2 regions of the Psychrobacillus syltrankelensis genome follow, and region 2 is predicted to be linked to the other one. Evidence: a T-box and tRNA genes for the amino acid it is inferred to sense, from the RefSeq annotation. Region 2 holds a T-box; the other holds one or more tRNA genes.
What was found. The T-box of region 2 lies ahead of ileS (isoleucine--tRNA ligase). A T-box ahead of a tRNA ligase gene usually reads a tRNA of that ligase, here a tRNA-Ile.
Positions count from the first base shown of each region.

Region 1: it has a tRNA-Ile gene. The T-box ahead of ileS (isoleucine--tRNA ligase) is inferred to sense a tRNA for this amino acid. The anticodon was not compared.

Region 1 covers NZ_CM144227.1:3,754-19,051, forward strand. Annotated here, with positions in the region: rRNA gene ACTSKG_RS00010 (23S ribosomal RNA) at 1-1,257, shown strand, start outside; rRNA gene rrf (5S ribosomal RNA) at 1,379-1,494, shown strand; tRNA gene ACTSKG_RS00020 (tRNA-Val) at 1,565-1,640, shown strand; tRNA gene ACTSKG_RS00025 (tRNA-Thr) at 1,655-1,730, shown strand; tRNA gene ACTSKG_RS00030 (tRNA-Lys) at 1,739-1,811, shown strand; tRNA gene ACTSKG_RS00035 (tRNA-Leu) at 1,836-1,920, shown strand; tRNA gene ACTSKG_RS00040 (tRNA-Gly) at 1,937-2,011, shown strand; tRNA gene ACTSKG_RS00045 (tRNA-Leu) at 2,027-2,115, shown strand; tRNA gene ACTSKG_RS00050 (tRNA-Arg) at 2,134-2,210, shown strand; tRNA gene ACTSKG_RS00055 (tRNA-Pro) at 2,217-2,293, shown strand; tRNA gene ACTSKG_RS00060 (tRNA-Ala) at 2,307-2,382, shown strand; tRNA gene ACTSKG_RS00065 (tRNA-Met) at 2,409-2,482, shown strand; tRNA gene ACTSKG_RS00070 (tRNA-Ile) at 2,489-2,565, shown strand; tRNA gene ACTSKG_RS00075 (tRNA-Ser) at 2,576-2,668, shown strand; tRNA gene ACTSKG_RS00080 (tRNA-Met) at 2,740-2,816, shown strand; tRNA gene ACTSKG_RS00085 (tRNA-Asp) at 2,820-2,895, shown strand; tRNA gene ACTSKG_RS00090 (tRNA-Phe) at 3,066-3,141, shown strand; tRNA gene ACTSKG_RS00095 (tRNA-Gly) at 3,147-3,220, shown strand; tRNA gene ACTSKG_RS00100 (tRNA-Ile) at 3,226-3,302, shown strand; tRNA gene ACTSKG_RS00105 (tRNA-Asn) at 3,307-3,381, shown strand; tRNA gene ACTSKG_RS00110 (tRNA-Ser) at 3,389-3,479, shown strand; tRNA gene ACTSKG_RS00115 (tRNA-Glu) at 3,487-3,558, shown strand; partial or broken gene ACTSKG_RS00120 (IS1595 family transposase) at 3,695-4,255, shown strand; gene ACTSKG_RS00125 (dihydrofolate reductase family protein) at 4,342-4,917, shown strand; gene ACTSKG_RS00130 (1,4-dihydroxy-2-naphthoate polyprenyltransferase) at 5,447-6,358, opposite strand; gene ACTSKG_RS00135 (isochorismate synthase) at 6,604-7,965, shown strand; gene menD (2-succinyl-5-enolpyruvyl-6-hydroxy-3-cyclohexene-1-carboxylic-acid synthase) at 7,958-9,670, shown strand; gene menH (2-succinyl-6-hydroxy-2,4-cyclohexadiene-1-carboxylate synthase) at 9,658-10,479, shown strand; gene menB (1,4-dihydroxy-2-naphthoyl-CoA synthase) at 10,482-11,300, shown strand; gene ACTSKG_RS00155 (o-succinylbenzoate--CoA ligase) at 11,377-12,810, shown strand; gene ACTSKG_RS00160 (metal ABC transporter solute-binding protein, Zn/Mn family) at 13,017-13,970, opposite strand; gene yidD (membrane protein insertion efficiency factor YidD) at 14,070-14,303, opposite strand; gene ACTSKG_RS00170 (Dps family protein) at 14,417-14,866, shown strand; gene ACTSKG_RS00175 (YjfB family protein) at 14,919-15,098, shown strand; gene ACTSKG_RS00180 (transposase) at 15,293-15,298, shown strand, end outside.
Region 2 covers NZ_CM144227.1:762,693-777,990, reverse strand. Annotated here, with positions in the region: gene ACTSKG_RS04000 (HD domain-containing protein) at 1-549, shown strand, start outside; gene ACTSKG_RS03995 (DJ-1/PfpI family protein) at 618-1,157, shown strand; gene ACTSKG_RS03990 (hypothetical protein) at 1,313-1,507, opposite strand; gene ACTSKG_RS03985 (GNAT family N-acetyltransferase) at 1,595-2,149, shown strand; gene ACTSKG_RS03980 (aminoglycoside phosphotransferase family protein) at 2,197-3,096, shown strand; gene ACTSKG_RS03975 (EamA family transporter) at 3,604-4,500, opposite strand; gene ACTSKG_RS03970 (MFS transporter) at 5,262-6,650, shown strand; gene ACTSKG_RS03965 (amidohydrolase) at 6,666-7,847, shown strand; gene ACTSKG_RS03960 (trimeric intracellular cation channel family protein) at 7,929-8,519, shown strand; T-box leader at 8,836-9,079, shown strand; gene ileS (isoleucine--tRNA ligase) at 9,132-12,212, shown strand; gene ACTSKG_RS03950 (GNAT family N-acetyltransferase) at 12,318-12,884, shown strand; gene ACTSKG_RS03945 (O-methyltransferase) at 13,136-13,804, opposite strand; gene ACTSKG_RS03940 (LysR family transcriptional regulator) at 13,930-14,817, shown strand; gene ACTSKG_RS03935 (metallophosphoesterase family protein) at 14,957-15,298, opposite strand, start outside.

The sequences.
Region 1 (15,298 bases), 760 kb from region 2:
GAGGAGAGAATCCTAAGGTGAGCGAGAGAACTCTCGTTAAGGAACTCGGCAAAATGACCCCGTAACTTCGGGAGAAGGGGTGCTCTTTTGGGTGTATAGCCTAGAAGAGCCGCAGTGAATAGGCCCAGGCGACTGTTTAGCAAAAACACAGGTCTCTGCAAAACCGTAAGGTGAAGTATAGGGGCTGACGCCTGCCCGGTGCTGGAAGGTTAAGAGGAGTGCTTAGCGCAAGCGAAGGTGCGAATTGAAGCCCCAGTAAACGGCGGCCGTAACTATAACGGTCCTAAGGTAGCGAAATTCCTTGTCGGGTAAGTTCCGACCCGCACGAAAGGCGTAACGATCTGGGCACTGTCTCAACGAGAGACTCGGTGAAATTATAGTACCTGTGAAGATGCAGGTTACCCGCGACAGGACGGAAAGACCCCGTGGAGCTTTACTATAGCTTGATATTGAATTTTGGTGCAACTTGTACAGGATAGGCAGGAGCCTTAGAGCCCGGAGCGCCAGCTTCGGAGGAGGCGTCGGTGGGATACTGCCCTGGTTGTATTGAAATTCTAACCCATACCCGTAACCCGGGTAGGAGACAGTGTCAGGCGGGTAGTTTGACTGGGGCGGTCGCCTCCTAAAGTGTAACGGAGGCGCCCAAAGGTTCCCTCAGAATGGTTGGAAATCATTCGAAGAGTGTAAAGGCAGAAGGGAGCTTGACTGCGAGACCTACAAGTCGAGCAGGGTCGAAAGACGGGCTTAGTGATCCGGTGGTTCCGCATGGAAGGGCCATCGCTCAACGGATAAAAGCTACCCCGGGGATAACAGGCTTATCTCCCCAAGAGTCCACATCGACGGGGAGGTTTGGCACCTCGATGTCGGCTCATCGCATCCTGGGGCTGTAGTCGGTCCCAAGGGTTGGGCTGTTCGCCCATTAAAGCGGTACGCGAGCTGGGTTCAGAACGTCGTGAGACAGTTCGGTCCCTATCCGTCGTGGGCGTAGGAAATTTGAGAGGAGCTGTCCTTAGTACGAGAGGACCGGGATGGACACACCGCTGGTGTACCAGTTGTTCTGCCAAGAGCATCGCTGGGTAGCTATGTGTGGACGGGATAAGTGCTGAAAGCATCTAAGCACGAAGCCCCCCTCAAGATGAGATTTCCCATTACGCAAGTAAGTAAGATCCCTCAAAGACGATGAGGTAGATAGGTTCGGGGTGGAAGCGTGGCGACACGTGCAGCTGACGAATACTAATCGATCGAGGACTTAACCAAATAGAATTTGTATTCATCAATGTCTTTTATCCAGTTTTGAAAGAATAATTTTTTTAAAAAAACTCTTGTAATATTCTACAGAGTTGTTATAATAAAACTTGTCTTTCAATAATTATTCAAGTCTAGTGATGATGGCGAAGAGGTCACACCCGTTCCCATATCGAACACGGAAGTTAAGTTCTTCAGCGCCGATGGTAGTTGGGGGTTTCCCCCTGTGAGAGTAGGACATCGCTGGGCTTGCAATAAATACATAAAGTTATTAAATTAAGTTGATACAGAAATGTTCTACTTATCGTAATTTTACCCAGGAGGATTAGCTCAGCTGGGAGAGCATCTGCCTTACAAGCAGAGGGTCGGCGGTTCGAGCCCGTCATCCTCCACCATACTTTCTATTCTTGCCGGAGTAGCTCAACTGGTAGAGCAACTGACTTGTAATCAGTAGGTTGAGGGTTCAAGTCCTTTCTCCGGCACCATTAATTCCGAGCCATTAGCTCAGTTGGTAGAGCATCTGACTTTTAATCAGAGGGTCGTAGGTTCGAATCCTACATGGCTCATCACTTTTTAAGTGAATTATCTATGCGGGTGTGGCGGAACTGGCAGACGCACTAGACTTAGGATCTAGCGCCGCAAGGCGTGGGGGTTCGACTCCCTTCACCCGCACCATTAATTTCATAACCGAGCGGAAGTAGTTCAGTGGTAGAACACCACCTTGCCAAGGTGGGGGTCGCGAGTTCGAACCTCGTCTTCCGCTCCATAAATTCATTTAAGTGCCGGGGTGGCGGAACTGGCAGACGCACAGGACTTAAAATCCTGCGGTAGGTGACTACCGTACCGGTTCGATTCCGGTCCTCGGCACCACTTTTTTGAAAAATATATGCGCCCGTAGCTCAATTGGATAGAGCGTCTGACTACGGATCAGAAGGTTGTGGGTTCGACTCCTGCCGGGCGCGCCATATAGACGGGAAGTAGCTCAGCTTGGTAGAGCACTTGGTTTGGGACCAAGGGGTCGCAGGTTCGAATCCTGTCTTCCCGACCAGTTATTAAATTATGGGGCCTTAGCTCAGCTGGGAGAGCGCCTGCCTTGCACGCAGGAGGTCAGCGGTTCGATCCCGCTAGGCTCCACCATAATAATGTTAAAATGTAAAGATCATGGCGGCGTAGCTCAGCTGGCTAGAGCATTCGGTTCATACCCGAAAGGTCGTGGGTTCGACTCCCTCTGCCGCCATCTTAAGGACCTTTAGCTCAGTTGGTTAGAGCAGACGGCTCATAACCGTCCGGTCGCAGGTTCGAGTCCTGCAAGGTCCACCAACAATATTTCGGAGGAATACCCAAGTCTGGCTGAAGGGATCGGTCTTGAAAACCGACAGGCGGGTCATACCGCGCGGGGGTTCGAATCCCTCTTCCTCCTCCATTTTAAAACTATTGTTGTTGGAAGCATATTTAATCTTTAACAAGTAAATTTAAAAGATTGTATATTATTGTCGCGGGGTGGAGCAGTTCGGTAGCTCGTCGGGCTCATAACCCGAAGGTCACAGGTTCAAATCCTGTCCCCGCAACCAAATGGTCCCGTGGTGTAGCGGTTAACATGCCTGCCTGTCACGCAGGAGATCGCCGGTTCGATCCCGGTCGGGACCGCCATTTATTTATAAGTTTTAATAGATAAATAACAGTACATATTTTTTAGAGATTTAAGATAAGCAAGCAGTTCAAGGAAGCAAGCGAGTGAAAGAAGGAACGTACTCAAGTACGTGAATGATTGAACGAGTACAGCTGAAAAAGAGATGCGACGTTTAGCGTAAATCGAAGTAGGCTCAGTAGCTCAGTCGGTAGAGCAAAGGACTGAAAATCCTTGTGTCGGCGGTTCGATTCCGTCCTGAGCCACCATTTATGCGGGTGTAGTTTAGTGGTAAAACCTCAGCCTTCCAAGCTGATGATGAGAGTTCGATTCTCTTCACCCGCTCCAATAATGGGCCTATAGCTCAGCTGGTTAGAGCGCACGCCTGATAAGCGTGAGGTCGATGGTTCGAGTCCATTTAGGCCCACCATTATTCCGAAGTAGCTCAGTGGTAGAGCAATCGGCTGTTAACCGATTGGTCGTAGGTTCGAGTCCTACCTTCGGAGCCATATATATGGGGAAGTACTCAAGTGGCTGAAGAGGCGCCCCTGCTAAGGGTGTAGGTCGGGCAACCGGCGCGAGGGTTCAAATCCCTCCTTCTCCGCCATATATTTGGCCCCTTGGTCAAGCGGTTAAGACACCGCCCTTTCACGGCGGTAACACGGGTTCGAATCCCGTAGGGGTCATAAAGGTTTTAAAAAAGGTAATCATTTATATGATTACCTTTTTTTTATGTTTGGCTTTGTTAAATTTTAATGTTGATATTTAATAATTACGAACAAAAGTTTTATGATAAAGGTAACAATTCGGTTCGGAGATGATCTGTACTCGGAAAAGGGCCAAGCGGAACATCACCGAACGCAAGCCACGTAAACGAGGCAGAAAAGCCAAATATCGTGGTATAAGCAAGGACCAAGTATGTGCCCTCGTTGCCCGTGACCTTCAGAAAATGACGTACTCTGGCGTTCTTGGGCGTGGTCGCATTCGGACAACGTAATTAGATGAGGCGATTGGCGGTCATCTATCGAATTCAAACGTACTTTGCACGGATTCCTTGCGGGCATTCAGCTCCTATGCGAATGCAAAGGGCTTGGCTCATTACCATTCAAGTCCGAGGGAAAACAACGTGTCAAAGGAGTGTACCATATCCAAAACGTAAATAGCTATCAGAGCCGCTTGAAGAAATGGATGAACCGCTTCAATGGTGTTGTAACCAAATATTTGCAACATTATTTGGCTTGGTTCCGTTATATAGACAACAAGGAATATGAGAATACCTAATCGAATAAGAAAAATATGTTGGTCGAATCGTGCCTGTTTACTGGTACCGACACGCACACAAAGCTTCGGCTTTCGGGCAGGTTTGGGATTAGCAATCCATAAGAAACAACCCAAGTTGAATTATGTTAAAATGTAGTTAATGTATATGTATAATGTAGATATTCCTCATGAACAAAGGAGAACTGAAAATGAGAAAACTCGTTCTATTTCTGCACGCATCGCTTGACGGTTTCGTAGAAGGGCCGAATGGTGAAATGGACATTGGCTGGGTTTCCTACAATGCTGATTTGGAGAAACACGCGAAAGAAATTCTGAGTACTGCCGACACTGTCATTTGGGGACGTGGGACTTATCAGATGATGCACAGTTACTGGCCATCTGTGCCTTCGAACCCATCAGCTTCACAGCATGAGCGGAATCATGCTGAGTGGATCGAAAAGACAGCCAAAATCGTTTTTTCCAAGACTCTGGAGAAAGTCGAATGGAATAATTCCAGACTCGTGAAAGAAGATGTCGAGGAAGAGATCAATAACCTCAAACAGCAGCCAGGCAAGGATATGGTCATCCTCGGCAGTCCTAGGTTCGCACACCACCTTATGCAGCTTGATTTAATTGATGAGTTTAAAATTACGGTTTCTCCCGTCCTTCTCGGTGAGGGATTGCCGTTATTCCAAGGTCTCAAGGAGAAGATCAATCTTAAGCTAATCGAAAACAAGACCTTTGATTCTGGAGCCATAGGTCTCGTTTACCAGACGGTAAGATGACCTTGTCACTTAAGGTGATTACGCTAACAGGAGCCGATAGCTCAATTAACCGCCTTTTCACAAAGGCGGTTTTCTTATGGTCACAAATCAACATAAGAATTTAACATAGCTTTATGTTTAAGAAATTTTACCTATGGTTCACGCTAATTTGGGGTAATTCCCTTTGTAATTAATTCACTAAGGTATTTAAACAATTTTTATTATAGGTAGTACCACTTGTTAGAGAAGCACAATATAACCTATATTGATCTGTTGCATTCGCTTTTTTTCTAATGCTGATGTGAGTCATCTCATCAAATGTAAACTTTTTATATTGAGAATTGGTTGCTTTGGTCTAATAAATAGTTGCTCTCCGTGAATAATTGGTCGCTTTAAGCCAATATTATGCAATGTTTCGTGCAAAGCACTCAAAAGTTTGTGAAGCCAAGATGATCTTAAGGGTAGAGCTTACTCATTATTTAATGATTAGAAGATGAGCAAGCAAATAAAATGAAAAACAGCTAGGAAAATTATTTCCTAGCTGTTTATTTTAAATGTAATATCCTAGAAGTAACCCAACACCTAGTAAAAATACAAATATCGTGTTTGTGAGTGCTGTATCTTTCATTGCTGGTGCTACTTCGATTGAATTTTCTTTTTCTCTAAATAATTTGATCGCATGCAATGGTTTTTTTATGCTTAGAACGACTAACAAAGTCCAAGGAGTAACAACTTGCATAATTACTAAAATAACAATCCATAAGTAAGAGATAATAAAGTAAGAAGCTAAGATGGTAATGGCATTTTTTCTACCTACAAGTATGGCCATAGTTTTTCTGCCGCCCTCTTTGTCCTCTACAATATCTCTTGTATTATTAGATAGCATTATCCCTGCTACAAGTAGAGCACTTGGAACAGAAAGTAATATCGCAAAGTTTGGAACGGTACCGACTTGAATGTAAGTAGCAATTAAAACGATTAACATGCCCATAAATAACCCGCTAAATAATTCACCAAATGGCGTATACGCAATAGGATAGGGTCCGCCAGTGTATAAATATCCTACAGCCATAGAGAGCGCCCCTACAATTAATAACTTCCAGGAGCTTGCATAGCAAATGTACAGTCCTAATAATGCAGCAATTCCATAGAGTAATAGAGCTAGTTGCATTACAGTTTTGGGTTTAACTCCATTTCTAACAATTGCTCCACCAATTCCAACCGATTCTTCGCTATCGAGTCCCCTCGTAAAATCGTAATATTCATTGAACATGTTTGTTGCAGCTTGAATTAAAAGACAAGCAAATAACAAAGCGAAAAATAATAGCCAGTTAATATTAGCATAGTAAAGAGCTATCATTGTACCTAAAAATACGGGAGCAAATGAAGCAGTCAATGTATGTGGTCTTGTTAATTTCCACCAAATGCGCCAGCCTGTATCGGCTTCTAGTTCATGTGACATAGGTTTTTTCTCTCCTTTAAAAGAATCAACCTCAATTTTAGCATATATTCGCGACTAAATGTGTGCTGAAAACTGTAGAAAGATGTATGATTAAAGGTAGAGTATTTTACTTAAGCAGTTTGGGGGACAAACTCCAACTGAGAGTTTAAAGACGCCTAAAATTTTGTGCGAATTTATTAAGCAGAAATGGGCTTCATTAGAGAAATTTTTATACAAAAGGTTATATTTATACGGAGGTAATATATATGCCGAACACCACCGGGCAAAAGAAGTCAACATTACGTTTTTATACAGAAACAATAGAGGTATCAAGATTATCTGCTCATGCCTTTTTTGAGGCAGGAGATGAATGCTATAAAGGTAAACGTTTTTTTTGGCAAAACAAAGAGAAAACTTTTACATTAGTAGGATTAGGACATGCTCATATCATTTCAAATGATCTTGAAGAAAATAGATATCAGGATATTGCTTCAAAATGGAAAGAGTTGTGTCAGTTATCCTTAAAGGAAAAAGCAGATGTATCCCCCATCCTTTTTGGAGGATTTTCGTTTGATCCGTTCAATAAAATCTCTTCAGAGTGGGATACATTCCCATCTGCATTTTTCGCAATATCTACTTTTCAATTAGTTATTCAAAATGAACAAGCATTTGTTAGTATTCATTTAATAACAGATGAAGAGCAGAGTATGGAAACATTCGAAAAACTTCGAATTGAACGAGATGCCTTAATACACACAGCTCAAGTCAAAGAGCTTAAAACTCATTCAAAGTCCAAATTAGTTGAAAGAGAAGATCGTTTAAAAGAAAAATATTTACAAGCTGTAGAAAATGTTACGAAAAGAATTCGTGGAAAGGAAGTAAAAAAAGTCGTAATAGGACGTTCATTAAAATTAACATTTGATGACATTTTTTCTTCTTCAAGCGTCCTTTATAATACTTCCATAGAGCAACCAGAGAGTTATTTATTTGGATTAGAAAAAGATGATAAAATATTTTTTGGTGCTACACCTGAACGTTTAGTAAAAGTAGAGCATGGTGAGGCACTTTCTGCAGGAATTGCGGGTTCTATCAAACGTGGAGAAACTTCAGTAGAAGATAGAGCACTTGGTGAAAGTTTATTAGCTGATCCCAAAAATTTAGCAGAGCATAAATATGTAGTGGATATGATTAATGATGTCTTTAATCAATATTGCGATGAAGTAAAAGTACCTTCAAGACCTAAATTACTAAAAATCAGAGATATCCAGCATTTGCATACCCCAATAAGTGGTAAAGTAAAAAATTCAGCATCACTTTTTCAGTTGATAGAAGCACTACATCCAACCCCAGCAATGGGTGGGGTGCCTAGAGAAGAAGCAGTTACGATCATTAGAGAATCCGAACAAATGAATCGTGGTTATTATGCGGCACCTATAGGGTGGATAAATACAGAAGGTGATGGCGAGTTTGCGGTCGGTATTCGATCCGCATTGTTAGAAAAAGAGCATGCTTATCTATATGCTGGCGGTGGAATAGTAGCGGAATCATCATCTTTGGAAGAATTTGAAGAAACACGCGTAAAGTTCCGACCAATGCTTCGTACACTTGGAGGAAATATGAATGACTAATAACTCTTATTTGACTTCTTATGTCAATCAATTTGTAGAAACAGTAAAGCAAGCAGGTGTAAGAGATATTGTTATTTGTCCAGGCTCTAGATCGACCCCTCTTGCATATGCTTTTGCAAAAAGTGATGGTTTTCACTTTTACCGTCAAATAGATGAGCGATCTGCAGGATTTTTTGCTTTAGGTATCGCGAAAGCCAAAAAATCGCCAGTGGTTTTACTATGTACATCAGGAACAGCAGCTGCAAATTTTTTTCCTGCGATTGTAGAGGCTTACTATGCCCGTATTCCTTTGCTTGTTGTTACAGCCGATCGTCCACATGAATTACGAGAAGTAGGAGCACCTCAAGCGATTGATCAAATCCATTTGTTTGGAAAGCATGTTAAGTGGTCAGTTGATTTCCCTATTCCTGAAAATAACGAAGAAAGTTTACCTTTTATTGAACGACACATCCATCGTGCAATTAATACTGCAATAGCATTGCCAATGGGGCCAGTTCATATAAATGTACCATTCCGTGAGCCACTGTTAATTAATATGGAGCAGCAACCTCCGATGCTTCAAATGAGTCATACTGAAATAGGACAACTTGTGCCAGGTGAAGAGTTTGTTAATTGGTACAAAGGTATTTTGCAAACGGAAGAAAGAGGTTTATTCATTGTTGGAGACTCACTTCATACAACTGAAGGTTTTTGGGAATTTGCGAAAACGGTTCAATGGCCTGTTCTAGCTGATCCTTTGTCTAATTTACGTAGCTCCATTCCCGAAGATTGTATGCATTTATGTATTGATCAGTATGATGCGATATTAAAAGGAAATGGCTTTAAAGATTTTGTTGTTCCAAACTTTGTCGTACGTTTTGGAGCACAACCTGTTTCAAAACCGCTTACACAGTTTTTAAAAGCATGTAAACCAACTGTTTATATCGCAGTAGATGAAAGTCCTATTTTCCGTGATTCTCTTCATATCGTGACACACCATGTTCAAGTGGGGACTACTTCTTTATGGATTCCAATCGAAGATAAACAGTCATCTAACTACTTAGAAGATTGGTCGAGAGCGAATGGTATCGCTACGAAACATGTTCGTTCTTATATAGTGAGGGAAGAAGACGAAGGAGCACTTGCAGCGACTTTATTTGAAACGTTAACAGATGGTGTAGATCTATTTGCTAGTAGTAGTATGCCAATTCGTGATGTAGATACGTTTTTCAATAAAACAAAGAAGGATATCCAAATATATGCTAACAGAGGAACAAACGGCATAGATGGGGTTGTTTCAACTGCATTAGGTATTCATGCGGGAACTAAGCGGCCAGGTTATTTACTAATAGGTGATTTAGCTTTTCTTCATGATATGAATGGCCTAATTATAAGTAGATTTCAGCCAACAGATTTAACGATTGTTATTATGAATAATGATGGTGGAGGGATTTTCTCTTACTTACCTCAATCTAATGAAACAAATTATTTTGAACATTTATTTGGTACTCCAACGGGTCTAGAGTTTTCGCATATTGCAACTATGTATAATGCGCAATATAATTCAGTTCAATCGGTAGAAGAATTTAAAGCTGTTTTGAATGAACGGAAATCGAAAGATATTCGGATAATTGAGGTGTTTACAAATCGCGAAGTTAATACAAAAACACATCGAAAATTATGGGCTGCAATTTCAGAGGAGTTAGATTCGATTTGGAAAGTTTAACTGTAAAAGTTCGCGATATCAACATCCATTTAAAGAGAAATCATATTGGAGCTGAAAAAAAGGTAGTATTTTTACATGGTTTTACTGGTTCTAGTAGTACTTGGGAAGAAGTAGTAAATTATCTTCCTCCAACTATAGAAATTTTAACAATTGATTTAATTGGGCATGGGCAGACCTCAAAACCAACCGATTTTACCCGGTATTATGCTGATGAACAAATAGAAGATTTACATTCGCTATTTCAATTGTTAGGATGGAATCATTTTACGCTAGTCGGTTATTCAATGGGAGGACGATTAGCGCTTGCTTACGCCGATAAATACGGTGTAGACAAGTTAGTTTTAGAAAGTAGTTCTCCTGGTTTAGCTGATGAAGAAGAGCGTGTTAAAAGAAAACATGCGGATGAATTGCTTGCTGAAAGAATATTAAATGAAGGAATTTCTGCGTTCATCGATTTTTGGGAGAACATTCCTCTATTTCATTCACAAAAAAATTTGTCATTCGAAAAACAACAATCTATTCGGTTAGAAAGACTTGCCGGATCAGAAGTGGGGTTATCGAACAGTTTGAAAGGTTTTAGTACAGGGATACAACCTTCTTATTGGGGAAAGTTAAAAGACATAGAAATTTCGACAATTCTACTTACTGGCGAGTTAGATCAAAAGTTCTGTGACATAGCTATAAATATGAAAAACGTTTTACCTCAAGGTAAACATATGCAAATTAATAATGTAGGCCATGCAATTCATGTGGAAAATCCCGAATTGTTTGCTACAATAGTAGAGGATATTATTTTGAAGGAGGACTAAAAATGACTCGTGAATGGACAACCTTACATACATACGAAGACATTAAGTATGAATTTTATAATGGGATTGCAAAAGTGACGATAAACCGTCCGGAAGTACGAAATGCATTTCGCCCAAAAACAGTGATGGAGATGATTGATGCATTTTCTCGCGCACGCGATGATAAAAATGTAGGTGTCATCATTTTGACAGGTGAAGGGGAGCATGCATTCTGTTCAGGTGGAGACCAAAAAGTCCGTGGACATGGTGGTTATGTTGGAGAAGATGAAATTCCTCGCCTAAATGTCCTAGATTTACAACGATTAATTCGTGTAATTCCAAAACCAGTTGTAGCAATGGTAGCTGGTTACGCAATTGGAGGAGGACATGTACTTCACGTTGTTTGTGACTTAACAATTGCTGCAGATAATTCTAAATTTGGTCAAACAGGACCTAAAGTTGGTTCGTTTGATGCTGGATATGGTTCTGGTTACTTAGCACGTATAGTCGGACATAAAAAAGCGCGTGAAATTTGGTATTTATGCCGTCAATACGATGCACAGCAAGCGCTTGATATGGGCTTAGTCAATACGGTAGTTCCATATGCACAATTAGAAGACGAAACAGTACAGTGGTGTGAGGAAATGCTTGAGATGAGCCCAACTGCACTTCGTTTCTTGAAAGCAGCTATGAATGCTGATACAGATGGTTTAGCAGGACTTCAACAATTAGCAGGAGATGCTACACTACTTTATTACACAACAGATGAAGCAAAAGAAGGTCGCGATGCATTCAAAGAAAAACGTAAACCTGATTTCGGTCAATTCCCACGTTTTCCGTGATGATTGCATCAATGAATTATTGAGAAAGCTGTCCTTTTATAGGGCAGCTTTTTTACTCTAAAGGAGACAAGTTATTATGTATCCAAATTTATTAGTAAAACGGGCAAGTTTAACACCTAATCGAACTGCCCTAAGATTTAACGAGCAAACTTGGACATTTGAACAGTTGGATAATGAAGCGAATATATTTGCAGAAAAGCTACATACAAAAGGAATTAGGGCAGGAATGAGAATTGCCATTTTAGCATCATCGAATCCACAATTAGTCATTGCGATTCATGGATGTATGCAGCTTGGTTGTGAGTTAGTTATGTTAAATGAGCGTTTAACCGAGGAAGAGTTGAACTATCAATTACAAGATAGTCAAGCCGATTATTTACTAGTTGATTCTTTTGAAAAAAGAACTTTAGTGTATCCAAATAAGCTTTCATTTGAAGAGATACAATTGGCGGTACAGACTACATTTGAAATAGAAAAAGACTGGTCCAAAAATCGAACGATTACAATTATGTATACTTCAGGAACGACAGGTAGTCCAAAAGGGGTTCGCCAATCACTCGAAAATCATGTGATGAATGCGATGGGTTCTGTACTCAATTTGGGAGTTCAAGCAAATGATTGTTGGTTATGTACCGTTCCATTGTTTCATATCAGTGGCTTTTCCATTTTAATGCGTTCGATTCTGTATGGTATGACGATAAATCTTCATACAAAGTTTGATGCAGAAAAAGCAGTAGAAGAAATTATGAGCGGTACAGTTACTAGAATGTCTGTCGTTGCAGTAACGTTGGAAAGGATAATTTCGGTTCTAGAAGAAAGAAATTTATCCTTTCCGAGTACATTTCAATCGATGTTGGTAGGTGGGGGACCAGTACCGTTAAATTATTTAGAAAGGGCAATTCAACGAAATATTCCCGTGCTACAAACATACGGTATGACTGAAACTGCTTCTCAAACAACTACTTTATCAAGCGAAGATGCTATACGAAAATTAGGCTCTGCTGGTAAACCGCTTTTCTTTGCCGATGTTCGTATTGATGGTGAAGAGAAAATAGGGGAAATTTGTATTCAGGGTCCTCATGTGACAAAGGGCTATGTAGGTGCTGCTGAGTTGAAAAATCCTTTAGTAGATGGTTGGCTTCATACAGGTGATATAGGATATATCGATGAGGAAGGATATTTATTTGTAGTGGACCGACGATCCGATTTGATCATTTCTGGTGGGGAAAATATATATCCAGCAGAAATAGAGCAGTCGTTAGTGAAACATCCAGCAGTAAAGGAAGCGGGTGTTGCTGGAAAGCATGATGACAAATGGGGACAAGTTCCTGTGGCATTTGTTGTATTAAAGGACGATGTAAGCGAAGAGGAGCTAAAAGCATTTATGAAAACAGAAATGGCTTCTTATAAACAACCAGTTTCCTATTACTTTGTGGAACACTTGCCGAGAAATGCCTCGAACAAACTTATGCGTAGAGAGTTATTTAAGTATGTGCAAGAAATGAAATAAATGTCTAAGGGAGACCAAACAATGAGTGAAAGCAACCAATTTTCCAGTGAAAGCAACCAATTGGATATAAGAGCAACCAATTCACTCATGAAAGCAACCAATTGGATATGAAAGCAACCAATTGAATTTATGAGCAACCAAATGTATCTAGATATGCTCCAATTTGAAAAACGCCATCTTTTAATTTAAAAGAGGCGTTTTTTTATTCATTTCAATACAGTTTTTAATGTTTCTAGGTTTTTGTTCATTAAAGTGAAATATGTTTCATTATTTTCGATATCATTTTTGGATAGAACGCTTAAATTGTGCAATACTAAGCTTTTAGCACCAATCTCTTTCTTTATAACTTCCGTTAACTTAGATGAAACGTTTTGTTCAAACAAAATGTATTTAATGTCTTTTTCTTTTGCTAAATCAATAATTTTCGTAAGTTGTTTTTGAGAAGGCTCATCTTGTGAGTTAAGGCCAGCAACTGCAATTTGTTCTAAACCATACTCATGTGCTAAGTAACCGAAAGCTTCATGGGAAACGAAAAATGTTTTATTTGGTGCATTTTGAGCCATTTCTTTAAAGCTTGCATCTAATTGTTTTAACTGTGCAATTAACTCTTCATAATTTTTTTCAAACTTTTCTTTTTGGTTAGGAGCAGCATCTACAAGAGAATCTTTGATAGATAAAGCTAAACTTTGACTTATTAGTGGAGAAATCCAAACATGCGGGTCTATTTTCCCGTGTTCATGGTCGTGCTCATCATCGGCTTCTTCTTCATGTTCATTCGCTTCTAGTTGGTCTTTAGGAACTGCATCAGCAGTTGCAATCATCTTCACATGTTCGTTTGCTAATGTTTTTTTAGCATTTTCTACAAATCCTTCTAATCCAAGTCCTATGTAGAAAAACATATCTGCATCTGCAAGAGCCATCATATCTTGTTGAGTTGGTTCAAATGAATGTTCATTTGAGCCTGGTGGATAGATAGATGATACATGTACTGCATCTCCACCAATTTGCTCGGCAAAAAATTGTAAAGGATATACGGTTGTATAAATCTGAATCCTATTGTCTTTTTCTTGTTTTGCTACATTTGTGGTGGCATTATTTCCACAAGCAGCTGTAAATAATGTTAGTACAATTACTAAAAATAATAAAAGTGCTTTTTTCATCTTGCCATCTCCTAAATAGTAATGATTACGTTTTGTGTTTTTGTAACTTTTTAATCTTACAAGACATTTTTAAAAAAAGCAAGAAAAAAACCTTTGAAGTTATTTTTTCTTCAAAGGCCATTCTTCTGGAACAGGATCTAGGCCACCTTCATGAAAAGGGTGACATTTAGATATTCGTTTGATTGTTAAATACCCACCTTTTAACGCACCGTGTTTTTGAACGGCCTCTACACCGTAATGTGAGCAAGTAGGATAGAAACGGCAACTAGGCGGAGTTAAAGGGGATATTATTTTTTGATAGAATTTAAAAATCCATACTATTATATGTTTCATTCGTCAGTTAGCGTCCTTTGGTTTCCGGCATTATATCGTTATGTTTATTGTATTGAAATATGTGGTATAAGAAAAGTAATAACAACTATAATTCATGGGAGAGTGTCAACTTTATGTCAACAGCATTAAATAATGAACTAAACAAACAGGTAGCGCTATGGTCAGTCATGTACACAAAATTACATAACTTTCATTGGTATGTAAAAGGGCCGTCTTTTTTTACGTTACATGCAAAATTTGAGGAGTTATATAACGAAGCTACTTTAAACATGGATGAGATAGCAGAACGTATTTTAACACTTGGAGCTAATCCTGTTGCTACATTAAAAGAACATCTAGAGCTTTCAGATGTAGAGGAAGCGAGCAATAAAGAAACAGCCGATCAAATGGTAGAAACCGTTGTTAAAGATTTCGAGAAAATAATGAAGTCTTTGAAAAAAGGGATGAATGAAGCGGCAAAGGTCGAAGATGATATGACCGAGGATCTACTAAATGCTATTTATCAAAAAACAGAAAAACACCAATGGATGCTAAATGCATTTTTGGGGGATTCAAATAAATAGTTCACCTTTTTCTAAAGTAACCGATATTAAGCTTGTAAAGGGAGGGATCAATTTGGATCTTAATTCTATTATGTCTTCACACTTATCGGAGCTACAACAAACTGTTCAAATGAGTGTCTTAAAAAATGCTATGAACATGGAAACCGTAGCTGCTATTGGGTTATTAGAGGACATGCCTCAAGTATCGGCACCCCATCCTTATAAGGGATCAGTTGTAGACATTCAAGCTTAATGTTATTTACAAGTACCCTTGCTAGCCACTGGCGGTTGGTACACATTTTGAAATGAGTTAATTTTACAAACAATGACCATTCAACATTTGAATGCAATTAGGACGAGACTAACTTAATTTGGAGAAAAACATGCGCTTATATGGTGCATGTTTTTTTATTTTGGAGACATACTTAATAAAAAGGATGTGTGCAAATGACG
Region 2 (15,298 bases):
GTAGCACAAGCTGCTGAAAATATTGTAATTGAACTGACAAAAAAGGGTCTTCATCTTGATTGTGATATTGCATATAATGCTGGGCTACTTCATGATATTGGTAGATACAAAGGATTTACAAAATCAGTTATCCATTCCTATGATGGTTATAATTTCATGGACGAACTTGGTTATCAAGGAAATGCTATAGTATGTGTTACACACTCCTTTCCTAATGAAAATAAAGATATTGAAACCGCTGCGGATTGGACAATTGTTCCACCTCATATGAAGGAAAAATTAGTGGAAGTTTTAAAGGTGAATAATAATTATGACTTGTACAATAAGGTAATTACGTTATGTGATGCATTAGCGGATGAAAATGGATTTACCACTCTTGAAAAAAGATTCATTTCCGTTGGTTTAAGGCATGGCACGGACACAAATACCGCAATTCGCTGGAAAAGTTTTTATGAAATAAAAGAAGAGATAGAATTATTAATTGGAGAAAGTGTTTATGCTCTACTTCCAGGTATTGAAAAAACTATTTATGCAAAGATGGAGTGTTAGTGAAGCTGTAAATTTAAGAACTATTTAAAACTTATAGTGACAGAGCTATTTGTAAGGAGAGAATTTAAGTGAAAAAAACAGCGGTCTTGTTATATCCCCAATTTAGCGAATATGAATTAACAGTAGCGTTATCCATATTAATGCAAGGAAAAAAACCAATCATTACGGTTGGTTTAAGCAACCAATCGATAAAAGGAGAGTCAGGGTTATCTTGTGTAGCTGATGCAACTATTAGTGAAATTAACTTTGAAGAAGTAGATAGCCTCTTATTACCAGGTTGTATGGATATTTTGACTTTAAATGAAGAAGAAAGATTATTTGATTTCATTAAACAAGTAGCTACTAAAGAAACGGTAATTGCAAGTATATCTAGCTCCCCATACCTTTTAGCAAAAGCTGGCGTTTTAAGAGGGAAAAAATATACTGTAGGAATGACCGAAGAGAATATAAAGAAGTCTGGTGTCTTTGAATTAGAAAATTATTCAAAGGACATGGTAGTGCAAGATGAAAACATTATTACAGCAAGAGGACGAGGGTTTGTTAGATTTGGAAAATATTTAGGCAAAGCGTTAAATCTTGAATTTGATGAAAGATGGTATCAGGAATAATGTAATTGGAATCGTACATAGGATTTTTAAAAAATAGTAATGTAGCACTTCTAACTGCAAATCTATAAAAATGCACCTCACAAAATGGTGTTTTTGGTGGTTTTTACATTACCAATAACAAAATTTTACTCAGGTGCATTTTTACTTTCCTAATCTCATTTGTATTCAACAGGTTTTGACCATTGTATGTCGTATTTGTTCATTAATTGAATTGCCTTATTTCCAGCAAACAGAAATGCTAAAAATATCAGACTGGAAAATTCATAACTCATTATTCTTCTAACGATAATTAAATGCATAAACGCATCCGCACCGTGATTTATAATTAGCCAGACCATAAGATAGTTCATGAGAAGTCCCCGAATAACGAAAATGGCTGTAACCAATTGAAACCACTTCAGATTCTCTTTCATAAAATATAACAGGAGGTTAACATATTGATTGAAAAGCAATTATTTGCCGAAACAGATCGACTAATTCTAAGACCCTTTCAAAATGATGATTATGTAAATTGGTATAAAGGGTTTAATGAACGTCTACCTTCGCAATACAAATACGATGATGGATATTCAGATATGTCTTATTCTACTGAAGAATGGTTCATCCAATGGATTGATGGGTTTCAACAAGCTGCTGAAAAAGATGAAATGTACATATTAGGGGTATTTCGAAAAGAAGATGAAGTAAATGTTGGGAAAGTAGAATTAATCACGATTCTAAGAATGGATTATCAATGGGCGATGATGGGGTATTCGATACATAACCAGTTTTGGAAAAATGGGTATGGTGTTGAGAGTGTAAAAGTAGCAACTAAACTATCCTTCACAGAATTAAATTTTCATCGTATTGAATTGCATATTAATACGGATAATGTACCCTCTAAAAGATTAGCTGAGCGAGCTGGATTTACTTTTGAATGTAAGAGAGAACAATTCTCTCTAGAAAACGATGAATGGACGGATTTTCTTATTTATTATCAAAACAATAACTAAAATAATATTCAAATATACTTTAACACTCGAAATAGAGAGGTGAGAGAATGATAGAAACGTTAGCAAAGCAGATTCCTATTATTGGGGATTGTAGAGATATAGTCCAAATTAAAAAAGGGTTTTCATCAGATGAAAAGTATCTAATACATTTTGATAATCATAAGTTACTTCTTCGATTGTTTGACCTAGCAGAGCTTGAATCTAAAAAGAAAGAGTATTCTATTTTGACAAGAATGCAGGACTACAATGTTATCTGCTCAAGACCGATTTCTATTGGTGAGATCGGAAATCAAGGGTATATGATTACTACCTATATAGAAGGTAAAGATGCTGAAGAAGAAATCCAAAATTACTCAGATCAAGAACAATTTAATATTGGCATGAAGGCTGGAAAAGAATTAAGAAAAATGCATCAATTTGCAGCCCCAAGTAATGTCTCCTCGTGGTATTCAAGAAAAGCGGAAAAACATAAGAAATACATAGATGCTTATTTAGAATGTGGCGTTAAAGTAAAAAATGATCAAGATATAATGAATTTTATTGATAATAACATTCACTTAATGAAACAAAGACCAAACTTATTCCAACATGATGATTTCCATGTTGGAAATATTATTGTTAATAATAAAGAATTCTCGGGAGTAATTGACTTCAACAGATACGATTGGGGCGATCCAATTCATGAATTTCTTAAAATTGGTATTTTTAGCAGAGAGGTAAGTGTCCCTTTTTCTAAAGGGCAAATCAAAGGGTATTTTAATAATACAGATCCAAATGAACATTTTTGGAAGATGTATTCACTTTATCTGGCTATGTGCGTATTTTCAACAGTAGTTTGGACATTAAAAACTATTCCGGATGACATGAATAACATGTTAGATAAAGTGTATTTGTTTTTAGAAGATCATGATTACTTCAGTAAATTTAAACCTAGTTGGTACAAATAGAAAAAAACCTGGAGGTCTGCTTATTTACTTGCATGCAGATTTTCAAGATCAGTAGCATAATTCTGATTGAAATATTTGAGACTTAATTCTCAGAGATTTTGCACTTCTTATTTGTGTCTGTGGAGAACTACGGACGAATGATTACCAAGCGATCGTCCAAAAAAATTCAACTTTACGAAATCACAATTTTCCTTTTGACTCCTTGTTTCACTTAATTTATATGGAGATTAGGTTAAATCTATGTAATGTCGAAGATGGGCATCTCCTTATTATCTTCTTATTTCAAGTTAAAACAAAAAAGACTGTAATCAAGGACGAATTTCATCGAGGTTGATTACAGTCTTAAGCTAAGAAAAAAGTATTCCGAAAGTCTTGTGTAGTTGAGACATTTCTTTTTCTATTTTTATTCTCGCTAACTCCTTTATATAAATCTACTAAAGGTTATTAGGTAAGTTCGTAAATGCCATTGGTTTCACCATTGAATTATTTAAAAGCTCTTTTTGAGTGTTAATAATGCTTTCTAATTCGGAAAAGGTTAGTACCGAGTTCATTAAATGCAATAGCAACTAGAATAATAGCCGTGCCTAGCCACTGAAGCGGCGTTACCGTTTCTGACAAAATAATGCTAGCTGATAGGATTGCGATAGGCAATTCAATGGTTGTTAATATATTCGCAATTCCACCTGAAACCAAAGGTGCGCCCACTGCGAAAAATAGTGGTGGAAGGACTGCTCCAAATAACGAAACTCCTACGGCAGTAGTTAACAGGTTTTCCTCCAATGGCAATACAGTTGGGACGTCGCGCATGAATAGGACAAACACTAAAATGGTTGATCCTGTTACCATCAAAGAACTCCGAGTCCATGGATCCACATTTACAGCGACCTTTCCACTGAAAAAAATAAATCCAGCATAAGTGAATGCGGATAAAATTCCAAAAAGGAAACCTTTAATAGGAAGGCCCTGTATGTCTCCATTTAAAATATTCGAAGCAAAAAAGACCCCTACTAAAATTAAAATGATGGACAATATTGTTACAGGAGAAGGTTTTATTTTACTGAAAATCCATTCTAAAAAAATCCCTATCCATACAAATTGGAACATTAAAATGATAGCAAGTGAAGCGGGCAGATATTGCATCGAACCATAATAAAAGATACTTGTTAAACCGATAAAACAGCCGGTAATCATAATTTGAAGAACATTTTTCTTATTAAGTCCTTTGAAATTGGAGCGTTTAATTAGAGTAAAACACCATAATAAAAAAAAGGAAATTACCATTTGAACTATATTGATTTGGCCAAGGGAGTAACCGTAGCTAAACCCCAATTTAGCAAATATTGGTGTAAAACCAAAAAATGAAGCACCTAATAATATAAATAAAACACCTTTATTTAATTTCAATATGAGACCTCCTTGGTGCACAAAACTAACCATACTATTATATCATGAATAAGCAGAAGATTGACCACATCCGGCCACCTCTATCCAAATGATGTAGAAGAATTAACGATTATTGAGATAGATTCTATATTTTTTCTTTTCCCACGCTCAGATGAGTGTGTCTTCAAACAACTCTTCATGCTGAAATAAAATCGAAAAGTAAGTCAGGAATAGATAAAATAGATTATTGAAAGAAAAAACATGAAGATCTTATCTCATTTTATTTAGTCACGTAGATCAGTACTGTAAGTAAGTGAGGTTTTTTCTAAATAGAATATGTAGAAAGGTATGTGAACATTGTTGTTTTACATACCTTTTTCAATTGGAAGGTATTTCGATATAATGTGTTGAATATATCGTTTGCTCATCATAAGGGAAGTATTTACAAGAACCTATTAATTTTGAGGAGATTGCTCAAAACGTTTGTGTACCTAGGGTACTGGTCACACTTAATTAAGAAGATACCGATGGCTTTTTTATGTTTACATGATTTCTCTTGATAAAAATTAACCGGCTATTTTGTATCAGTGATTAAGTTATGTCGGGAATGTTGTTCTTTGAAACGAATGAAGTGAGCTTAAATGGCAAGGCATGCCAGGAGTTTTCTTGTTTAAAATATACGTAACTCCAGATTCAATAGATTTGACTCAAGAGTATTTAAGTAATGTATAGAGTTAGTAGTTCTTACAAATGATAAGTTTTAAGAAATGCAAGGAGTGAAAATTATGGGGAAATCCTTCAAAGGTTCAAATAAATTGATTACAGGGATTGTATTTGGGGTATTAACATTTTGGCTTTTTGCTCAAGCAATGGTCAACGTAGTTCCCGCAGTTCAAAAGGATTTAGGGGTTTCTTCCAGCACATTAAACGTTGCAATTAGTTTAACGGCACTTTTCTCGGGTATTTTTATAGTAGCTGCAGGTGGTCTTGCTGATAAAATTGGAAGGAAGAAAATGACAAATATCGGACTAATGTTAAGTATCATTGGTTCACTTTGTTTAGTTTTAGCAAATGGGTCAACATTACTCATTATTGGTCGAATCTTTCAAGGTTTATCGGCCGCTTGTATTATGCCTGCAACGATTGCCTTGGTGAAAGAATATTTTGAAGGGGCTGAACGTCAAAGAGCACTTAGTTACTGGTCAATCGGTTCTTGGGGTGGTTCTGGTCTATGTTCGTTATTTGGCGGAGCTATTGCAACCTATATGGGATGGAAGTGGATTTTCATCTTCTCCATTATCTTTGCAATTCTTGCATTGTGGTTAATAAAAGACACACCTGAAAGTAAGGCGAAGCAAACTGGTAATTCGAAATTTGATATTGGCGGTCTAATTGTTTTCATTATAACTATGTTAGCATTGAATATTTTCATCACACAAGGTGCCGATATTGGTTGGACAAACTGGATTACTATCGTACTGTTAGTTGTCACAGTTATTGGTGCGATTGTCTTTATAAAAGTTGAAAATGGTAAATCGAATGCGCTAATCGATTTTAGATTATTTAAAAACGCGCCATACACTGGTGCAACAGTTTCAAACTTCTTGCTCAATGCTGTTGCCGGAACGCTTGTTGTTGCGAATACGTATGTACAACAAGGAAGAGGTTTCACATCTTTTCAATCGGGTATGCTTTCTATCGGTTACCTAATTGCTGTACTTGCAATGATTCGAGTTGGGGAAAAGATTCTTCAAAAAATTGGTGCAAAAAAACCAATGCTTTGGGGAACTATTTTAACCCTTATCGGTGTTGGGGTGATGGGCTTAACATTCCTACCTGATGTTGCTTACACAGTCGTTGTATTCATAGGATTCGCTTTGTTCGGTTTAGGCTTAGGGATCTATGCAACACCATCTACAGACACTGCGGTTTCTAATGCACCTGACGATAAAATTGGTGCAGCATCGGGTATTTATAAAATGGCAAGTTCCCTCGGTTCTGCTTTCGGGGTTGCGATTTCTGCGACTGTATATGCGATGATTGCAGACAAAAGCGGAGTAAATGCAGCTGCAACTGGAGGTATTATCGCCAATGTAATTTTTGCAGTCATCGCATTGTTATCGATTATTTTCATGGTTCCAAATAATGCTGGTAAAAATGAAGCTTCATAAGGGAGTCTGTTAGATATGAGAGAAAAATTAATGGAAATGTTGGATGAACGTAAAGATGAAATGATTCAAATCCGTCGTTTTTTACATGAACATCCTGAATTATCATTTAAAGAAGAAAAAACAGCTCAATATATTGCTGACTTTTACAAAGGAAAAGACGTCGAAGTACAAAGAAATGTCGGGAATGGTTACGGAATTATTGTAACAATAGTAGGAGGAAAACCTGGAAAAACAATTGGATTGCGCGCAGATTTTGATGCGCTTCCAATTGTAGAAGAAACACCCGTACCCTTCAAGTCGAAAAATGAGGGTGTCATGCATGCATGCGGACATGATGGTCATACAGCTTACTTGTTAGTTCTTGCTGATTGTTTAATTCAATTGAAATCAGAATTATCCGGAACTATTAAAATCATTCATCAGCATGCTGAAGAGGTTCCACCAGGCGGAGCAAAAAGTATTGTAGAATCTGGACTGTTGGATGATTTAGATGAAGTGTATGGAATTCACTTACTGCCAATTGCTCCTGCTGGAATGGTTGGTTACAATAAGGGCTATGCATTCAACGGAAGGGCCTACATGAAATTGAAAATCCAAGGGCGAGGTGGGCATGGTTCATCGCCTCATTTAGCAAACGATGCAATTGTTGCAGGTGCTCATTTTGTAACCGCAGTTCAAACCATCATAAGCCGTCGATTAAGTCCATTTGAAATAGGCGTAATTACAATCGGATCGTTTGATGGAGCTGGTACCTTTAATGTGATAAAAGATAGTGTAGAGCTTGAAGGTGATATTCGTTACATGACTGTTGAAACGAGAGAAACAATTGAACGAGAAGTAAAACGTATTGTCAAAGGTCTTGAAGAAGAGTTCGATGTAAGTTGTGAACTTACATATACACCAGACTATCCGCCTTTGTACAATAATCCTGAACTTACTGAAAAAGTTGCAGAAGCACTAAAAAATGCGAATGTGAAAGAAATTACAGAAGTAAAAGAAGTCCCACCAATGGCACCATCAGAAGACTTTGCTTACTACGCTGAAAAGTTCCCTGCTTGTTTCTTTTATATCGGGTGTACACCAAAAGGCGTTGAAAAGCCATATTTCAACCATCATCCAAAATTTGATATCGACGAAGATGCACTTTTAGTGGCTGCTAAAGCCGTCGGACAAGTTGTTTGTAGTATGCAGGAATAAATCAGTAGAGTCGTTCAAAATATACTTTTTGAACGACTCATTTGCGATTAAATGGGTCCATTGAGGAAAGGAGGAATCATTTTGACATGGGACATTCTTAACATCATTGGTACCATTGCTTTTGCAATAAGTGGTGTGCTTATCGCAGTAGAAGAGGATTATGATATTTTAGGTATTTACGTTTTAGGGTTTACAACAGCATTCGGAGGGGGTCTTGTTCGAAATTTATTAATTGGAATACCAATTGAAAAGTTTTGGTTACAAGGTTATTTATTTGAAATAGCATTTTTGACAATTACCGTGATTTATATATTGCCGAATAAAAGGATTTGTAATTGGAAAAATAGGGTGGATTTTTTTGATGCCATTGGGTTAGCAGCATTCGCCATTCAAGGTGCAAATTATGCTGTATCTATTGATGCTCCATTAATTGTTGTAATCATAGCAGCTTCCATGACAGGTGCAGGTGGTGGGATTATAAGAGATCTATTTTCAGGTCGAAAACCGATGATTTTTCGTTCGGAAATTTATGCCTTATGGGCAGTTTTAGCAGGTCTTGCCATTGGTTTAGATTTGATACATGGCGCCTATGCCACATTTTCCCTCCTATTCGTAATTGTTATATTAAGGTTATTATCCATCTATTTTCACTGGAATCTACCACGCAAATAAAAGAGGTATGGACAAATAAAAAAACAAGTGATTGCAAGCTTTCAATAAAATACTTAGTAGGTTGAGGTAATTTCATTTTTTAGCAGATTCACGAAAGGTTAACCATTGTAGATGGCTAAAGGAGGCTTTTCTTAAAGATTCAGAATTCGAATTAACACTATAAATAGTCTAATATATTACTTTATAATTGCTATAACAAGCTTAATAGAGCATACTCTCAAATGAGCCTGTATAAAATGTAGTAGATAACGATAACGCGTAAATTAATTTGACAAACCGATTCGTTTTATGTTAAATTCATCCATAATAAAACCATACAAATTCGTTGAAGAGAAAAAGTAGTAAATGAAAATGTTCCAAAGAGAGCCGGTAGATGCTGAAAGCCGGTGTTCATTTCATTTATGAAAATCCTCTCTGAGAAGTCGAGCTGAAATTGAGTAAGTGAGACCGGGTGTCTACCGTTAAAAGGAACGCGTATGATTGTACGTGGCTAAGTGCTATTGTGGAGTGAAAGCTTGCAATAGAATTAGGGTGGTATCACGGTTAAACCCGTCCCTTTTCCAGGGACGGGTTTTTTGTATGTTTTATTAATAAAAATAGGAGTGATATCAAATGGTCAAAGCGAACGAAAAAGAATCTGTAAGTGAGCGAGAAGCACGGATTCGAGCACAATGGGAGAAACATAATATTTTTAAAAAGTCCATAGATGATAGAGCAGAATGTCCTTCTTTTGTCTTTTATGAAGGACCACCTACAGCAAATGGATTACCACATGTTGGTCATGCACTAGGTAGAACGATTAAAGATGTAGTTGCACGATATAAAACAATGACTGGACATCAAGTTATCCGAAAGGCTGGTTGGGATACGCATGGTTTACCAGTTGAATTAGGTGTTGAAAAGCAATTAGGTATATCTGGTAAAAGTGATATTGAAAAATATGGTGTAGAAGCTTTTATTGAAAAATGTAAAGAAAGTGTTTTTATATATGAAAAACAGTGGCGTGAGTTTACTGAACAACTAGGTTACTGGGTAGAAATGGATGATCCTTATTTAACTTTAAGTAATGATTATATTGAAAGTGAATGGAACATTCTTGGCACAATTCATGAAAAAGGGTTACTACAAAAAGGTCACAGAGTATCCCCTTATTGTCCTAGCTGTCAAACTTCACTTAGCTCACATGAGGTGTCACAAGGATATAAAAACGTAAAGGATTTATCTGCAACTGCTAAATTCAAAATAATAGATCGTGAAAATGAATACTTTCTTGGATGGACGACAACTCCTTGGACTTTACCAGCTAATGTTGCACTTGCAGTTAATCCTTCGTTGAAATATGTTCGCGCAAAAAAAGGGCAAGATATTTTTATTGTTGCGGAAGCATTAGTAAGTTCTGTATTAAAGGAGGACTTTGAAATACTTTCTGTGCACGTAGGAGCAGATTTAAAAGACATGACATATACGCCATTATTTGATTTTGCAAATGTGGAAATCGGACATAAAGTGGTAACTGCGGATTATGTATCTTCAGAAAGTGGAACAGGGATTGTTCATATTGCGCCAGCTTATGGAGAAGAAGATTATAAAGTGGTGAAGGAAAATGGGTTATCCTTCGTTAATGTTGTAGATGAAAAAGGAAAGTATACTTCGGAAGTTATTGGTTTTAAAGGCCGATTTGTGAAAGATTGTGATGTAGATATTGTTCGATACCTTTCTGAGAAAGGTTTGCTTTACAGTAAGGAAAAGTATGAACATAGTTATCCTCATTGCTGGCGTTGTGATTCACCTCTTTTGTATTATGCAAATGAAAGCTGGTTTATCCAAACAACTGCGTTGAAGGAACAATTTATACAAAATAATGAAGGAGTTACTTGGTATCCGGAGCATATCAAACACGGCCGGTTCGGAAACTTTTTAGAACAAATGGTGGACTGGAATATTAGTCGTAAACGGTATTGGGGCACACCGCTCAATGTTTGGGAATGCGAAGAATGTAATCATGAATATGCACCGAAAAGTATCGAAGAGCTAAAAAAGCATTCTGTTCACACTTTAGATGACATTGAATTGCATAAGCCATATGTAGATCATGTAAAGCTTCACTGTTCATGTTGTGGAGGGACTATGACAAGAACACCTGAAGTAATTGATGTTTGGTTCGATAGTGGTTCTATGCCATTTGCACAATACCATTATCCTTTTGAGAATAAAGAGTTTTTTGAAAAACAATTCCCAGCAGATGTAGTCATTGAAGGTATTGATCAAACGCGTGGGTGGTTTTATAGCTTACTTGCTGTATCCACTTTATTTACAGGTAAGGCTCCTTATAAACGGGTCCTTTCGACTGGTCATATATTGGATGAAAAAGGACAAAAAATGTCTAAAAGTAAAGGCAATGCCCTAGACCCAGTAGAGCTAATTCAAAAGTATGGAGCAGATGCACTAAGATGGGCTTTATTAGTGGACAGTGCACCTTGGAATACAAAAAGGTTCTCTGAACGAATCGTACAAGAAGCTAAGTCTAAATTAGTTGATACACTCGACAATGTGCATAGTTTTTATTCACTTTACGCTAATTTAGATAACTACAATCCGAAAGCTGCTTATGAAGTAGAAAAAAATAAACTGGACAATTGGATATTATCCCGTTTGCATAGCACGATTAAAATCGTTCGATCAAACTTAGAGGATTATCATTTTACAAACGGTGCAAGAGAAATTGCAAAGCTACTAGAGCAAGTAAGCAATTGGTATGTAAGACGTTCCAGAGAGCGTTTTTGGTCAAGTGATATGAACCCAGAAAAAGCAGCTGCATATGAAACGCTCTATGAAGTATTAACAAAAACTAGTCAATTGTTAGCACCATTAACTCCGTTTCTTGCAGAAGATGTGTTTATGAACTTAACAGGTGAAAGTGTCCATTTATCGGATTTTCCATTAGCAGATGAACAACTTATGAATGAAAAACTGGAAAATGAAATGGATGCAGTTTTACAAGTAGTCGAGTTAGGAAGAAGTGTTCGAAATACTACTTCCTTGAAGGTAAAACAACCTTTAGGTAGTCTTTCACTAATAAGTCCTAATAAGGATATTAACTGGAAATTATACAAAGATATCATACTAGATGAGTTAAATGTGAAGGTATTTGAACAAACGGAAAATGAAGGGAAGTTTGTAACTACAAAAATAAAACTCGATTTCAAAAAATCAGGTTCAAAGTTTGGTAAGCAGTCGAATGCAATTAATACTTGGCTTCAGTCATTAGATGACAAACAAGTTCGAAAGTTTTTGCAAGAGGGCTTTTTAGAATATGAGAAAGAAAATGTAATGTTAGAAGATGTTCTGATTGAAAACATAGCAAAAGAGGGATATGCTTCAGCAACAAATGGTGCATACACCGTAACTTTAAATCTTTCTTTAACCGAAGAACTGATTCAAGAAGGATTGGCGCGTGAGTTAATACGCGCAATACAAGCATATAGAAAACAACTGAAATTACCAATCGATATGCGTGTGGATATTGCTGTAAGTGCAGATGAAGAACTTCAGCTAGTTATTGAAAAGTTTAAGCCTATGTTGCAACTAAACTTGTTAATGCGTAATTTATTGTTTACAGAAAATACACCTGTTGGAACAGAAATTAAAATAGCAAATCATACTATTTCGTTGCAAATAATGCCAGCAGAGTGAGGATTCTATTATACAAAATCGGATATTAGTATTCATTCTAATATCTGATTTTATTAAATATCGTCATTATGTTTTATACTTGCCAAAATGTTTGGAGGTTTTAAGATGTTTTCATTTAAAATGAATGATCAAATAGAAATTGAGTTATTACAACAGCAACACAAAGAGGAGTTATTTAATCTTGTGGACAAGAACAGAGAGTATTTAAGAAGATGGTTGCTCTGGGTTGATAAGAGAAAATCAGCAGCGGATTTTGAGCCTATTATTCCAATTTGGATAAAAAATTATGCCGATAATAATGGATTCGATGCTGGTATTAGGTATAATGGAAAATTAGTTGGAATGATTGGTCTCCCTTATATTGATTGGAAAAATAGATCAACCTCTGTTGGTTATTTTCTATCTGAAGAAGAACAAGGAAAAGGTATTATAACTAAAAGTTTACAGTCAATAATAGATTACCTATTTAAAATTATCAATTTAAATAGAATTGAGATTCAGGTTGCAGCTAATAATCTGAAAAGTATTGCAATCCCAACAAAATTAGGTTTTGTTCAAGAAGGAACAAAACGTGATGGACAGTGGTTATATGACCATTATGAAGACATAATTACATTTAGTCTCCTAGAGAATGATTGGGAAAAAAAGAAAAAATGCAATTTGAATAAGTAATACCAGTTCTTTTAGAGTAAATGGTATAAATCGGAACGTTGGTATTAAACGTTATTGCGGAGCTCCATTTAATGCAGTTCTGCAAGGAGTAGAGCTAGGAAAAAATGTTCATAGAAGGAACAGAAATAAAAATAAGCTTACCATACAATTTTATTGTAAATAAAACCGTCAAGTTGAGAGGTTAACGTTAAAGAAAATCGGATATAATTTTGTATCTCATATCCGATTTTACTTTTATCCTTAATTAGAGTTTATTTTACAACACTAAGCACAAAACCATCATACCCTTTAATACCGACTGTTTGAATAGCGGTAGACTCTATTCGAGGTTCGTTTTCCAATAACTCTATAAATTTGCGCACGCCTTGTACTCGTTCATCTTTACTTATTTCATCCATTACTTCTCCGTTTCTTACTACATTATCAGCAATAATAAGCGTCCCCGACTTAGCTAAGTCTAATGCCCATTTTAAATAATGTGGATTATTAGGTTTATCAGCATCGATAAAGATCAAGTCGAAGGGGGAAACTCCTTTTTCTTTCAAGTCTGACAAACTATCAAGCGCTTTTCCAACAATTACTTCTACTTTATTTTGACAATTTGCATGTCGGATATTCTTCACTGCAATTTTTGCATATTCTGGCTCAATCTCAAGTGTGTATACTTTTCCATTTTCAGGTAGAGCACGTGAGAGCCATATACTACTGTACCCACCAAGGGTACCTATTTCTAAAACATTCTTTGCCCCTTTTATTTTAGCTAATAGATACAATAACTTTCCTTGTGTAGGAGACACATCGATCTCTGGAATACCAGCCTCTTTATTTGTTTTTAGTACATGTTCAAGTATTGAATCAAATGGTATTAGTTTATCAATAAAATACTCATCCACTTCATTCCAAGTTAAGTCATTTCTCATGATATTCTCCTCTATTTCTGTTTTATTTTCATGCTTACAGGATTAGTGTATGTTAAAATAAAACATAAAAAAAATATATTATTATTACTAATTCATAACTTTTATTTATGAATGGGAGTGAAAAGATGAATCTTCATGGGTTAAAGCTTTTTCATCAAGTAGCGATTACTAGTAGTTTTACTAAAGCAGCGGAAGAGATGAGAATTAGTCAACCTGCTGTTTCTAGCCAGATTAAAAAATTCGAACAAGAAATAGGAATTCCATTATTTAAGAAGCACGGGCGCGGAGTTCTATTAACTGAGTTTGGAGAAGAGTTAGCGGAAAAAGCAAAGAATTTTTATGCTTTTGAAGAACATATTGAATCGTTTATTGAAGATTATCGTTTGGCCAGAAAGGGAAAGATTCATATTGTTGCTACTTATTTGCCAGCAAATTATTTAATTCCTAAATGGGCAGCTACTTTTTTGGCTTCCAATGAAGATGTAAATTTAGTCATTTCAACAACAAACACAAAAGAAGCCTTTGAGCAATTAAAGCAATTTAAAGCAGATATCGCTATATATGGAGGAGGTATATCGGAAAGGCCAGCAGAAGTTGAGTGGGACGAATTACTTGAAGATGAGCTTTGGTTTGTTGTTTCACCTCATCACCCATATGCAAATCAATATATTTCACTAGCTGATATGGTGAAGGAGCCATTTATAATGCGTGAAGAAGGAAGCTCAATGAGAGAACATCTTTTTTCTCTTTGTCAGACCTACCAAGTAAAACCACCAAAAGTAGCTTTGCAATTCAACGGTTTGAATGAAACAATTCGCTCCGTAATGGCGGGCTACGGAGCAAACTTTATTTCATCTCTTGTTGTCCGTGAATATGTGGAAAATAATCAGTTAGCTAGAGTATATGTTCAAGATATCCATGTGGCACATAAAATTGCAATTTGCACAAGAAAAAACGAGAAACAAAGTTTACTAGTAACAAAATTTATAGAGACTTGTAAAAAGTCTCTATAAATTGAATTTCCTATTTGTAGATATTTCATTCAGTTCTACTATCTTTTTTATTATTAATTGGGCTTGACTCACGCAGAATAGAGACACTCTTTAAAGTAACTACTATTTAGGACTAAGTTCAACATTTTTAAGTGATATCTTATCTCACCGAAAATACTCTCTTACTAGGCAACTCAAGGCAATTCATTTGCCCCCCATATACTGCTCCACCATCAATGCCAATGATTCGATTGCTCCCGAAAAAAACATGGTGATTTTCTTCATCCTCATGAAGTAGATTTGTTTCTGTATGGCCGAATATTACAGTCTTATCACCGTTGTATCCTTTATGAAATTCGTCTCGGATCCATACTAATATATATGGATCTGTCTCAGAGATAGGTGTTGTTGGGTGAACGCCAGCGTGAACAAAAATATAATCGTCTGTTTCAATATAGTTTTCAAGGTTTTGGACAAATTCTAAATGTTTCTTCAGCTCTTC